Regions from separate parts of the Conchiformibius steedae genome, predicted to be linked through region 3. Evidence: predicted binding sites of a transcription regulator. Region 3 holds the regulator's gene; each other region holds the start of a gene.
What was found. The regulator FNR, encoded in region 3, switches genes on or off when oxygen is low (the NO sensors DNR and NnrR bind a similar motif). The targets are predictions, from matches to a motif close to TTGATNNNNATCAA.
Positions count from the first base shown of each region.

Region 1: a site for FNR is predicted at 1,467-1,480, ahead of H3L98_RS10640 (GbsR/MarR family transcriptional regulator). Genes of this name have one in related genera too.
Region 2: a site for FNR is predicted at 1,223-1,236, ahead of ccoN (cytochrome-c oxidase, cbb3-type subunit I). Genes of this name have one in related genera too.

Region 1 covers NZ_CP059563.1:2,068,695-2,071,976, forward strand. The annotation lists gene H3L98_RS10630 (DUF2269 family protein) at 1-307, opposite strand, end outside; gene H3L98_RS10635 (DoxX-like family protein) at 312-638, opposite strand; gene H3L98_RS10640 (GbsR/MarR family transcriptional regulator) at 786-1,304, opposite strand; gene H3L98_RS10645 (symmetrical bis(5'-nucleosyl)-tetraphosphatase) at 1,571-2,401, shown strand; gene H3L98_RS10650 (phosphoglycerate kinase) at 2,437-3,282, shown strand, end outside.
Region 2 covers NZ_CP059563.1:1,690,948-1,694,229, reverse strand. The annotation lists gene H3L98_RS08760 (M61 family metallopeptidase) at 1-1,153, opposite strand, end outside; gene ccoN (cytochrome-c oxidase, cbb3-type subunit I) at 1,489-2,928, shown strand; gene ccoO (cytochrome-c oxidase, cbb3-type subunit II) at 2,955-3,282, shown strand, end outside.
Region 3 covers NZ_CP059563.1:1,534,235-1,537,516, forward strand. The annotation lists gene mutY (A/G-specific adenine glycosylase) at 1-987, opposite strand, end outside; gene fnr (fumarate/nitrate reduction transcriptional regulator Fnr) at 998-1,762, opposite strand; gene hemN (oxygen-independent coproporphyrinogen III oxidase) at 1,904-3,282, shown strand, end outside.

The sequences.
Region 1 (3,282 bases), 530 kb from region 3:
AATACACCACAGGCAACCAGCACGCGCCCGCCACCGCGTACAACAGCAAAGTCAGCCAAATCCACGTTGCCGACCACGGTACACTCAAATAATGCGCCAGCCACAGCCCCGATAAAGGCTGAAACACCACCGCAGGCGTGGTAAACCACCAATCCGCCTTAATCACCCATTTAGACACCACCGCTTGCGCCGCCACCGAGCCGCTGCGGTTCGCCCAAAAAAGATAAAACGCCGTGCCAAAGCCCGTTCCCACCATCAGCACCGAAGACAAAATATGCAGCGTTTTCACCAGCAAAAAGGTATTCACTTTTTTACTCCTTGTTTACACAATATAAAAACCACATCAACGCCATAATCGGCAGATTTTTTAAAACAGGCGCAAACGGGTGCAGCCAGAATTCAGGTAATCTTAAGCTAATCAATACGCTATAAACTGCCACCGTTAAGCATTGCGCCAACCAAAACCATTTGCAGCGGCGCAATCTGCTGAAGCAGCCGATGCCGAAACACACGTCCAGCACCGAAGCTGACAGCAATAGCGGATAGTGCCATTCGGGTGCGATGCCCATTTGTGCCAGCAATTGCAGCGATTCTGCCTGCGCCCACAGCAGCGGCAATAAACCGCTGCACAGCCACAAGATGCCTAAAGTTGCAGGCAGGTAGAACGGAATGGTTTTTCGCTCATTTTATTACCGTATTTTCTGTTAAAACAGAAATAAAAGTTTAAAAAAATTGCCCGATGTTTCGCCGCAGCCTGAAACTGTCAGGCTGCGTATCCGTTTGTATCAGCGCAATAATTTCTGAATGCCTGCGCCCAGTTTTAATACCTTACTCATCACGGTAACGGGCAGGCGCAGCATTTCATTGGTCCATGCCGTTAAAGTACCGATAAAATCATGGGTTTGCCTAATGCGTTGTTTAGCGGTTTCGTTTTCGTGTGCAAATTCGGGACTGTCCATCAGCTCTTGCAAAAAATGCAGGGTGGGCTCGATTTCACGGCGTTGGCGCACTTCCACAATGGTGCGGAACAGCGTCCATACATCGGCAGAAGTGGTAAAGTGGTCGCGGCGGTCGCCCAAAATATGTACGGTTTGCACCAATTGCAGGTTTTGCAATTCTTTGATGCTGTTGGAAACATTGGAACGCGCCACGCCCAAGGTTTCTACGATTTCATCGGCGGGCAGAGGCTTGCCGATAATGTAAAGCAAGGCATGGATTTGTGCCACAGTGCGGTTTACGCCCCATTTGGTGCCCATTTCGCCCCAATGCAGGATAAATTTTTCGGTAACGGGATTCAGCTTCATCAAAAATTCCTTTTCAGTTTGAAACCCTGTCGTTTATGGCGATAAAATAAGCTTTTGTTTGGACGGGGTGTAGCCCCGTCCGAATCAGGGCAACGCATAGGGCTGGGCTTGATGCGCAGCCATGTGTGTTGAAACATAATGTGGCGCACTTTAAACCTGTCTTTTATTTCTGTCAAGAGTGAAATTAAAAAATGTGCGTGGCTCATCTGCCCCCTAGCTGGGGCAACGGTGTTAAAATAAACGCGTTGATTTTTGACGGGTGGGCTATGGCACATTATGCAATCGGCGATTTGCAGGGTTGTTACGACCAACTGCTTGCTTTGCTGGATAAAATAGGCTTTAACCACGGCAGCGATACGCTGTGGCTGACGGGTGATTTGGTCAATCGTGGTCCGAAGTCTTTGGAATGCCTACAATTTGCCATGCGGCACGAAAGCAGTGTGTGCACGGTATTGGGGAATCACGACCTACATTTGCTCGCCATTGGCTATGGCAGCGGTAAATTAAAGAAAAAAGATACGCTTGCGCCAATTTTGCAGCATCAGGATTTTATTAAAATGCGCGATTGGCTGCGGGCGCAACCTTTGCTGCTGCAAAACGATAGCCATGTGATGACCCATGCGGGGGTGTTGCCGCAGTGGTCGTTTGACGATGCGGCGGCGCGGGCTGCGGAATTGGAAGCGGTGTTGCAAAGTGATGATGCGGAAACCTTTTTCGCGCAAATGTATGGCAATCTGCCCGATACTTGGCACGATGGTTTACAAGGTATGGAACGCATGCGCATGATTTGCAATGTGTTTACCCGAATGCGGGTGCTGACTTTGGATAAGCGTTTGGATTTGGATTTTAAATCCAGTTATGCGGATATACCTGCCAATCGCTGCGCGTGGTTTGATGCGCCGCGCCCCTTGCATCAGGGGCGGAAGATTGTGTTCGGGCATTGGTCGGCGCTGGGTTTGCGTGATGAACAGGGTGTTTTGGCGTTGGATACGGGCGCATTGTGGGGTGGCAGGCTGACGGCGGCGGATTTAAGCAATCACCAAATCTACAGCGTGGCGGGTTTGCCTGACGGCGATTGGCGCACGCATTCCAATTAATTTTTCCCAATATTTCAAAGCAAAAAGGAACAAAAATGAATTTTTTAAAACTGGCTGAACAAGATGTTGCTGGCAAAACCGTGCTGATTCGCGCCGATTTGAACGTGCCGTTTAAAGACGGCAAGATTTCGGACGACACCCGCATCCGCGCTTCGCTGCCGTCTATCCAATATTGCTTGGACAAGGGCGCAGCGGTAATCATTATGACGCATTTGGGTCGTCCCACTGAAGGCGAGTGCAAGCCTGAAGACGATGTTGCCCCTGTTGCCGCGCATTTGGGTGGGCTGTTGGGTAAAGAAATCAAGGTATTGGATAATTGGCGCGAACACAAACCGCAGCTTGGCGCAGGCGAAGTGGCGATGTTGCAAAATGTGCGCGTGAATGTAGGCGAAAAGAAAAACGACCCCGAGTTGGGCAAGGCTTACGCGGCGTTGTGCGATGTGTTTGTCAACGATGCCTTTGGTACGGCGCACCGCGCCCAAGCCTCTACCGAAGCGGTGGCAGCGGCTGCGCCTTTGGCGTGTGCGGGTATGCTGATGGCAGCGGAATTAGATGCTTTGGGTAAGGCGTTGAAAGCACCTGCACGTCCGATGGTGGCGATTGTGGCGGGCAGTAAAGTTTCTACCAAATTGACTATTTTGGAAAGTTTGGCAGACACGGTGGACCAGTTGATTGTGGGTGGCGGGATTGCCAACACCTTTTTGTTGGCGCAAGGCAAGCCCATCGGAAAATCGCTCGCCGAACCCGATTTGGTGGATGAAGCCAAAAAAATCATGGAAAAAATGGCAGCCAAAGGCGGCAGCGTTCCCCTGCCTGTTGATGTGGTGTGTGCTAAAGCCTTTGCGGCAGATGCGGCAGCCGAAACCAAATCCATTGACGAA
Region 2 (3,282 bases), 160 kb from region 3:
GTAAATCCAAGCACAAGGCAGTGAGTGCGCCCTGCTGGTAATAGCTGGTGATGGCGTTGGGGCTGTTTTCGTCTTGTTTGTAATATTTGTGCCACGCGCAAAAGGCGGATTGGGCGAGGGTTTGCCGTTTGCGCCCCGGCGTGCGCCATACGCGGGTGATGGTTTGTGCCAACAACTTGAGATAGTGTTCGGGGGAAATCACGCCGCTGCGTGCCAGCAATAAATCATCGTAATAAGAGGTGATGCCTTCAAAAATCCACAGTTGTTCGGTGTAGGTTTCGTGGTCCAAACGGTAGGGGATAAAGGCGGCGGGTTTGATGGATTTGACGTGCCATGAATGGAAGTATTCGTGCGAAATCAAGCCTAAAAGTTCGGTATAGGCAGGCGATTGGTCGGCGCGGCGGGAAGGTAGGGCGCGACGGTCAATGTGCAGGGCGGTGCTGCTGCGGTGTTCCAAACCGCCGTAAATATGCTCGCCAACGTGCAACAGAAACACATATTCGTCAAACGGGGCAGGCTGGGGGAAAAGATTGTGTGCGGCTTCGCAGATTTTGCGGGCATCGGCAATCAGGCGGTCGGGGTCGTAAGTGGGACGGTGTCCGCTAATCACAATGCGGTGTTCAATCCCGCTCACGTCAAACAGTAACACATCGTTATTCGCACCCATTTCAAAGGGGTGGTCAATCAATTCGGCGTAATCGGACGCGGTAAAGCTGTGTTCGCCATTGCTGGTCATGGCAGTGTGAATGCGCCATTCGGCAGGCAAACCTTGAAATTGTATGCTGTGGCTTTCTTCGGTGCGCTCGGGCAGGTATAAAAACAGGCACGCGCCGTCAATAAAACCGCGTTGGGTGTCCAGCAGCGAGGCGCGTACGGATAAGTCGTTGGCATACACGCTGTAGCTGATTTGCCAATTGCCGCTGCGGGCAGGAATCTGCCATTCGTTTTTGGCGGTTTGGGTCAGCAAAACGGGATTGTGGTTGCAGGTGGCGGCGATGGCGGTAATGTGGCGGGAAAAGTCGCGAATCATATAGCTGCCGGGGGTCCAGTTTGCCAGTTTCAGCGTTTGCGGAGTGTCGGCGCTGTGTTCAAACGACAGGGTAACGTGCCATTGGCGGGCGAGGGTGTCGGGGATAACGGTATAGTGAAGCATGGGGATTCCTTGAATGTTTTGCACCGTTGCGGCGGGGCAGAGTGTTAAGATTTGTTGCGGCGGGAAATTTTGACTTCTGTCAAAAAGCGTGCGGAAATTTTCGCTCTGCCCCGCCAAAGTCGCGTGTTTACGCGCAACAATGCGGGCAAAGGCGGCGTTTTACCATTATTTGTATTGGTAGGAAAGGGGGTTTTGTTTTAAAATGGCTGTTGGTTTATCTTTGCGTGTTTTAACGCAAAGGTTGTCGGACAGAAAAACCGGCCGTGTGTGCTTGTGCGCGTGCGGGCAAAACCGGAATAAAGAGATTTTAATTGCCATGTTAATGGAGATTGTTCATGGAAACGCAAACTTATAACTACAAAGTGGTGCGTCAGTTCGCCATCATGACAGTAGTTTGGGGCATCGTGGGCATGCTGGTGGGTGTGATTGCCGCCGCACAACTGCGCTGGCCCGAACTAAACCTGTCGGGAGTGGGCGAGTGGTTTCACTTCGGGCGTATTCGTCCACTGCACACCAACGCAGTGATTTTTGCCTTTGGCGGCTGCGGTTTGTTCGCCACCTCGTATTATGTGGTGCAACGAACCTGTAATGTGCGCTTGTTCGGCGAAAAATGGCACTTGCCCGCCATTACCTTCTGGGGTTGGCAGCTGGTGATTCTGCTGGCGGTGATTACCCTGCCTTTGGGCTACACTTCGGGCAAGGAATACGCCGAACTGGAATGGCCGATTGACATTCTGATTACCTTGGTTTGGGTGGCTTACGCCATTGTGTTTTTCGGTACGATTGCCACCCGTAAAATCAAGCACATTTATGTGGCAAACTGGTTTTACGGCGCGTTTATCTTGGCGGTTGCCCTGCTGCACATTGTGAACAGCCTTGCCATTCCCGCCGGTCCGATGAAATCCTATTCCGTGTACTCTGGCGCAATTGATGCCATGGTGCAATGGTGGTACGGACACAATGCCGTGGGCTTCTTCTTGACTGCCGCTTTCTTGGGCATGATGTACTACTTCGTCCCGAAACAGGCAGGTCGTCCCGTGTATTCTTACCGTTTGTCGGTAGTACACTTTTGGGCATTGATTTTTACCTATATGTGGGCAGGTCCGCACCACTTGCACTACACCGCTTTGCCCGACTGGACACAATCGCTGGGCATGGTGTTGTCGCTGATTCTGTTTGCACCGTCTTGGGGCGGCATGATTAACGGCATCATGACCTTATCGGGTGCATGGAGCAAACTGCGTACCGACCCGATTTTGAAATTCTTGGTGGTATCGCTGTCTTTCTACGGTATGTCCACCTTTGAAGGTCCGATGATGTCCATCAAATACATCAACGCCTTGAGCCACTATACCGATTGGACGGTAGGACACGTTCACTCCGGCGCATTGGGCTGGGTGGGTTTTGTGACCATTGGTTCTATTTACTATTTAGTACCGCGTCTGTTCGGTCGTCAAGAAATGTACAGCGTCAAACTGATTGACCTGCACTTTTGGATTGCCACCATCGGCGTGGTGTTGTATATCACCGCCATGTGGATTTCGGGTGTTACCCAAGGTTTGATGTGGCGTGAACTGAACCCTGACGGCACGCTGACCCATTCTTTTGTGGCTTCTGTAAGCGCATCTATGCCCTACTATGCCATTCGTGTGGCAGGTGGTGTGTTCTACTTGGCAGGTATGTTTATCATGGCATACAACGTGTACCGTACCATTGCGGCAGGCAAACCCGTTGATGCGGAAATCCCCGCACTTTCGCCCGCCCAACACCACTAAAGCAACAGAAAGAGTAGGCAAATCAAATGAAATTACAAGCATTGGTTGAAGAAAAAGTCGGTTTTCTGATTGCGTTTGTGCTGATGGTAATCAGTGTCGGTTTGTTGATTGAGGTGGTGCCGCTGTTTTTCAGCAAAGAAGTCACCACCCCCGTCAAAGGACTGAAACCTTACAATGCCTTGCAAGTGGCGGGACGCGATGTGTATGTGCGTGAAGGCTGTTACAACTGCCATTCGCAAATGATTCGTCCGTTCCGTGCCGAAACCGAGCGTTACGGTCACTATTCCGTGGCGGGCGAATCGGTGTACGACCACCCTTTCCAATGGGGTTCCAAGCGCACCGGTCCTGATTTGG
Region 3 (3,282 bases):
CTGCGGATTGACCCACACCCCGTCTGCCCAAGACAAAGCCGAATCATCAGGCAAATCTGCTGCAAACGGCTGAACCTGCAACAAACGGTGGGTTAAACGGTGGCTAAACGGCGTATCTGTCCGCACAGCCCCTGCCACGCCCGCATTTTCCGCAAAACGGTGCATCTCGTCTGCCGAATCAAAACAAGGCAAGCAATACAAACCCGCCCAAATGCCCCGCTGCGGGCGTTTGTGCAGCAGGATTTTCCCCTGCGCGTTACGCAGTTGCAACCAAAACAGCGGCATTTCCGCAACGGCAGCGGCGGTTTTTCTACGCGGCAGTTCGGCGGTGCGGTTTTGCGCTTTGGCTTGGCAGATGTCCGCCATCGGGCAAACCGCACAATCGGGACGGCTGCGTTTGCACACGGTCGCACCCAAATCCATCAAACCCTGCGTGTAAGCAGGCATGTCGTCTGCCCGCGCAGGCAACAGATTTTCTGCCACCGCCCACAATTGTTTTTCAAAGGCTTTATCGGCAGGATTGCCGTCCAAAGCAAAAACGCGACAGAGTACGCGCTTCACATTGCCGTCTAAAATGGTTTCGCGCTGGCGGAAAGCAAATGCCGCAATCGCCGCAGCCGTGCTGCGCCCCACCCCGCACAATTGTTCCAATTGGCTGCGCTGTTGCGGAAACCCGCCGTTAAAATCGCTGATGATTTGTTGTGCGGCTTTGTGCAAATTGCGGGCACGGCTGTAATAGCCCAATCCCGCCCACAACGCCAGCACCGCATCTTGTTCCGCCGCCGCCAACGCCGCCACATCGGGAAACGCCGCCACAAAACGCGGATAATAATCGCGCACAGTCGCCACTTGCGTTTGCTGCAACATGATTTCCGACAGCCACACGCGGTAAGGGTCAGACACCTGCCACGGCAAATCGTGGCGGCCGTGCTGTTTCTGCCAAGTAATCAGGCGTTGTGAAAAATCTTGAGAATGTTGAGACGACATCGGCACAGTCTCACACACGGCGGGACGGACAATCGCCGCAGCCGCTGCTGGGTTTTTCCTGCTGCCCCGACACCATATCCTGCAAACGCTGCGGTTGTAACAAGCGAATGTGTTTGTGTTCCACCGCAATCAGCCCGTCTTGATTAAAACGCGACAAAGTACGGCTTACCGTTTCCAGCTTTAAGCCCAAATAACTGCCGATTTCCTCACGCGACATCCGCAAAATAAAATCATTGGCAGCAAAACCGCGCAGGTGCAGCCGCTGCGACAAATTCAGCAAAAACGCCGCCAAACGCTCTTCTGCGCGCATATTCCCCAACAGCAGCATCACATTTTGGTCGCGTATCAGCTCGCGGCTCATCAGGCGCAACACATGGGTATGCAGCTGCGGCAGCCGCTGCCCCAGTTCTTCCAAGCAGCCAAACGGCAATTCGCACACTTCGCCGTCTTCCAACGCCACCGCATCGCAAGTGTGTCGGGACGCATAAATCCCGTCCATGCCCATCAGCTCGCCCGACATAAAAAAGCCCGTCACTTGGTCGCGCCCGTCGTGCGTGCCTACCGAAGTTTTAAAAAAGCCCGTACGCACCGCATACAGCGATAAAAATTTCTCGCCCGCGTGAAACAGGTATTCGCCTTTTTTCAAACGGCGGCTTTGGCGCATCATATCATCTACCTGTCGGAACTCGTCGGGACTTAATCCCGCAGGCAGGCACAGTTCGCGCAGGGAACAATGCGCACATTCGGTTTTGGGTTGGCATAGGGATTTGGACATAACAGACCGTAGGAAGCGTGTGTGTATGAGCATTTGACATCATTGCAAAACACAAATTTTGCAATTGACATAAATCAAAGCAGCGTTATATAAATAAACCTATTCTAACAAAATTTGCCCTAGAACAAAACACGAACCACCATGCCGACCATTGCCATTACCCCTGCCCCGCGCATTGATTTTGACCGCAAACTGATTGCTTCACTGCCCGCCAGCGGACCACGCTACACATCCTACCCCACCGCCGACCGTTTTCATCAGGGTTTTGGCGAAAGCCAATACCGTGACACCCTGCACCACACGCTTGCCGCCCACCCTAGCAAACCCGTTTCGCTGTATATCCACATTCCCTTTTGCACCACCATCTGTTACTACTGCGGCTGCAACAAAATCATCACCAAAGACAAAAGCCGCGCCGATGCCTATTTGGATTATTTGGAACGCGAATTTGCCCTGCTCGCCCCCCATTTGGGCGGCGCACACCCCTTGGCACAACTGCACTTTGGCGGCGGCACGCCCACCTTTTTAAGCGATGAACAGCTTGAGCGCGTATTCGACATGATACGCCGCCACTTTACCCTGATGCCCGAAGGCGAATATTCTATTGAAATTGACCCGCGCAAAGTCAGCCGCGAAAGCGTCCACCGTTTGGGCAAGCTAGGCTTTAACCGCATGAGTGTCGGCATTCAGGATTTTGACCCCAAAGTACAAAAAGCCGTCAACCGCATTCAAAGTTTGGACGAAACCCGCAACGTGATTGAAGCTGCGCGTGAAGCAGGGTTTAAATCCGTCAGCGTGGATTTGATTTACGGACTGCCCCACCAAAGCACCGACAGCATCAAACCCACCCTCGACACCGTTTTATCGCTGAACCCCGACCGTCTCGCCCTTTACCACTACGCCCACCTGCCCCATGTGTTCAAACCGCAGCGGCGCATTGATACCGCCGTTGTACCGTCCAGCGAAGAAAAACTGGATATTTTGCAATACGCCGTGCAGCTGCTGGACGAACGCGGCTATGTCTTTATCGGCATGGACCACTTTGCCAAACCCGAAGACGAACTTGCCCTTGCCCTGCGCGAAGGACGTTTGCAACGCAATTTCCAAGGCTATTCCACCCACGCCGATTGCGATTTGGTGGCAGTGGGTGTTTCGTCCATTGGCAAAGTGGGCGATACCTACAGCCAAAACGAAAAAGATTTGGCGCAATATTACGCCGCGATAGACGAAGGACGTTTGCCCGTATTGCGCGGTTACGCCTTAAACAGCGACGACGTCCTGCGCCGTCGCCTGATTCAAGATTTAATGTGCCGTTTCGCGCTGGATTTTGCCGATTACGAAAACGAAGCAGGCACAAGTTTTGCCGACTATTTCGCCGCCGAACTAAAAGATTTGCGCGGATTGGCACAATCGGGCTTGCTGGATTTGCACGACACAGGATTGACCGTGAGCGCCAAAGGACGTTTTTTAATCCGCAATATCGCTATGGTATTTGACTACCATTTGCGCCACCGCGAAAC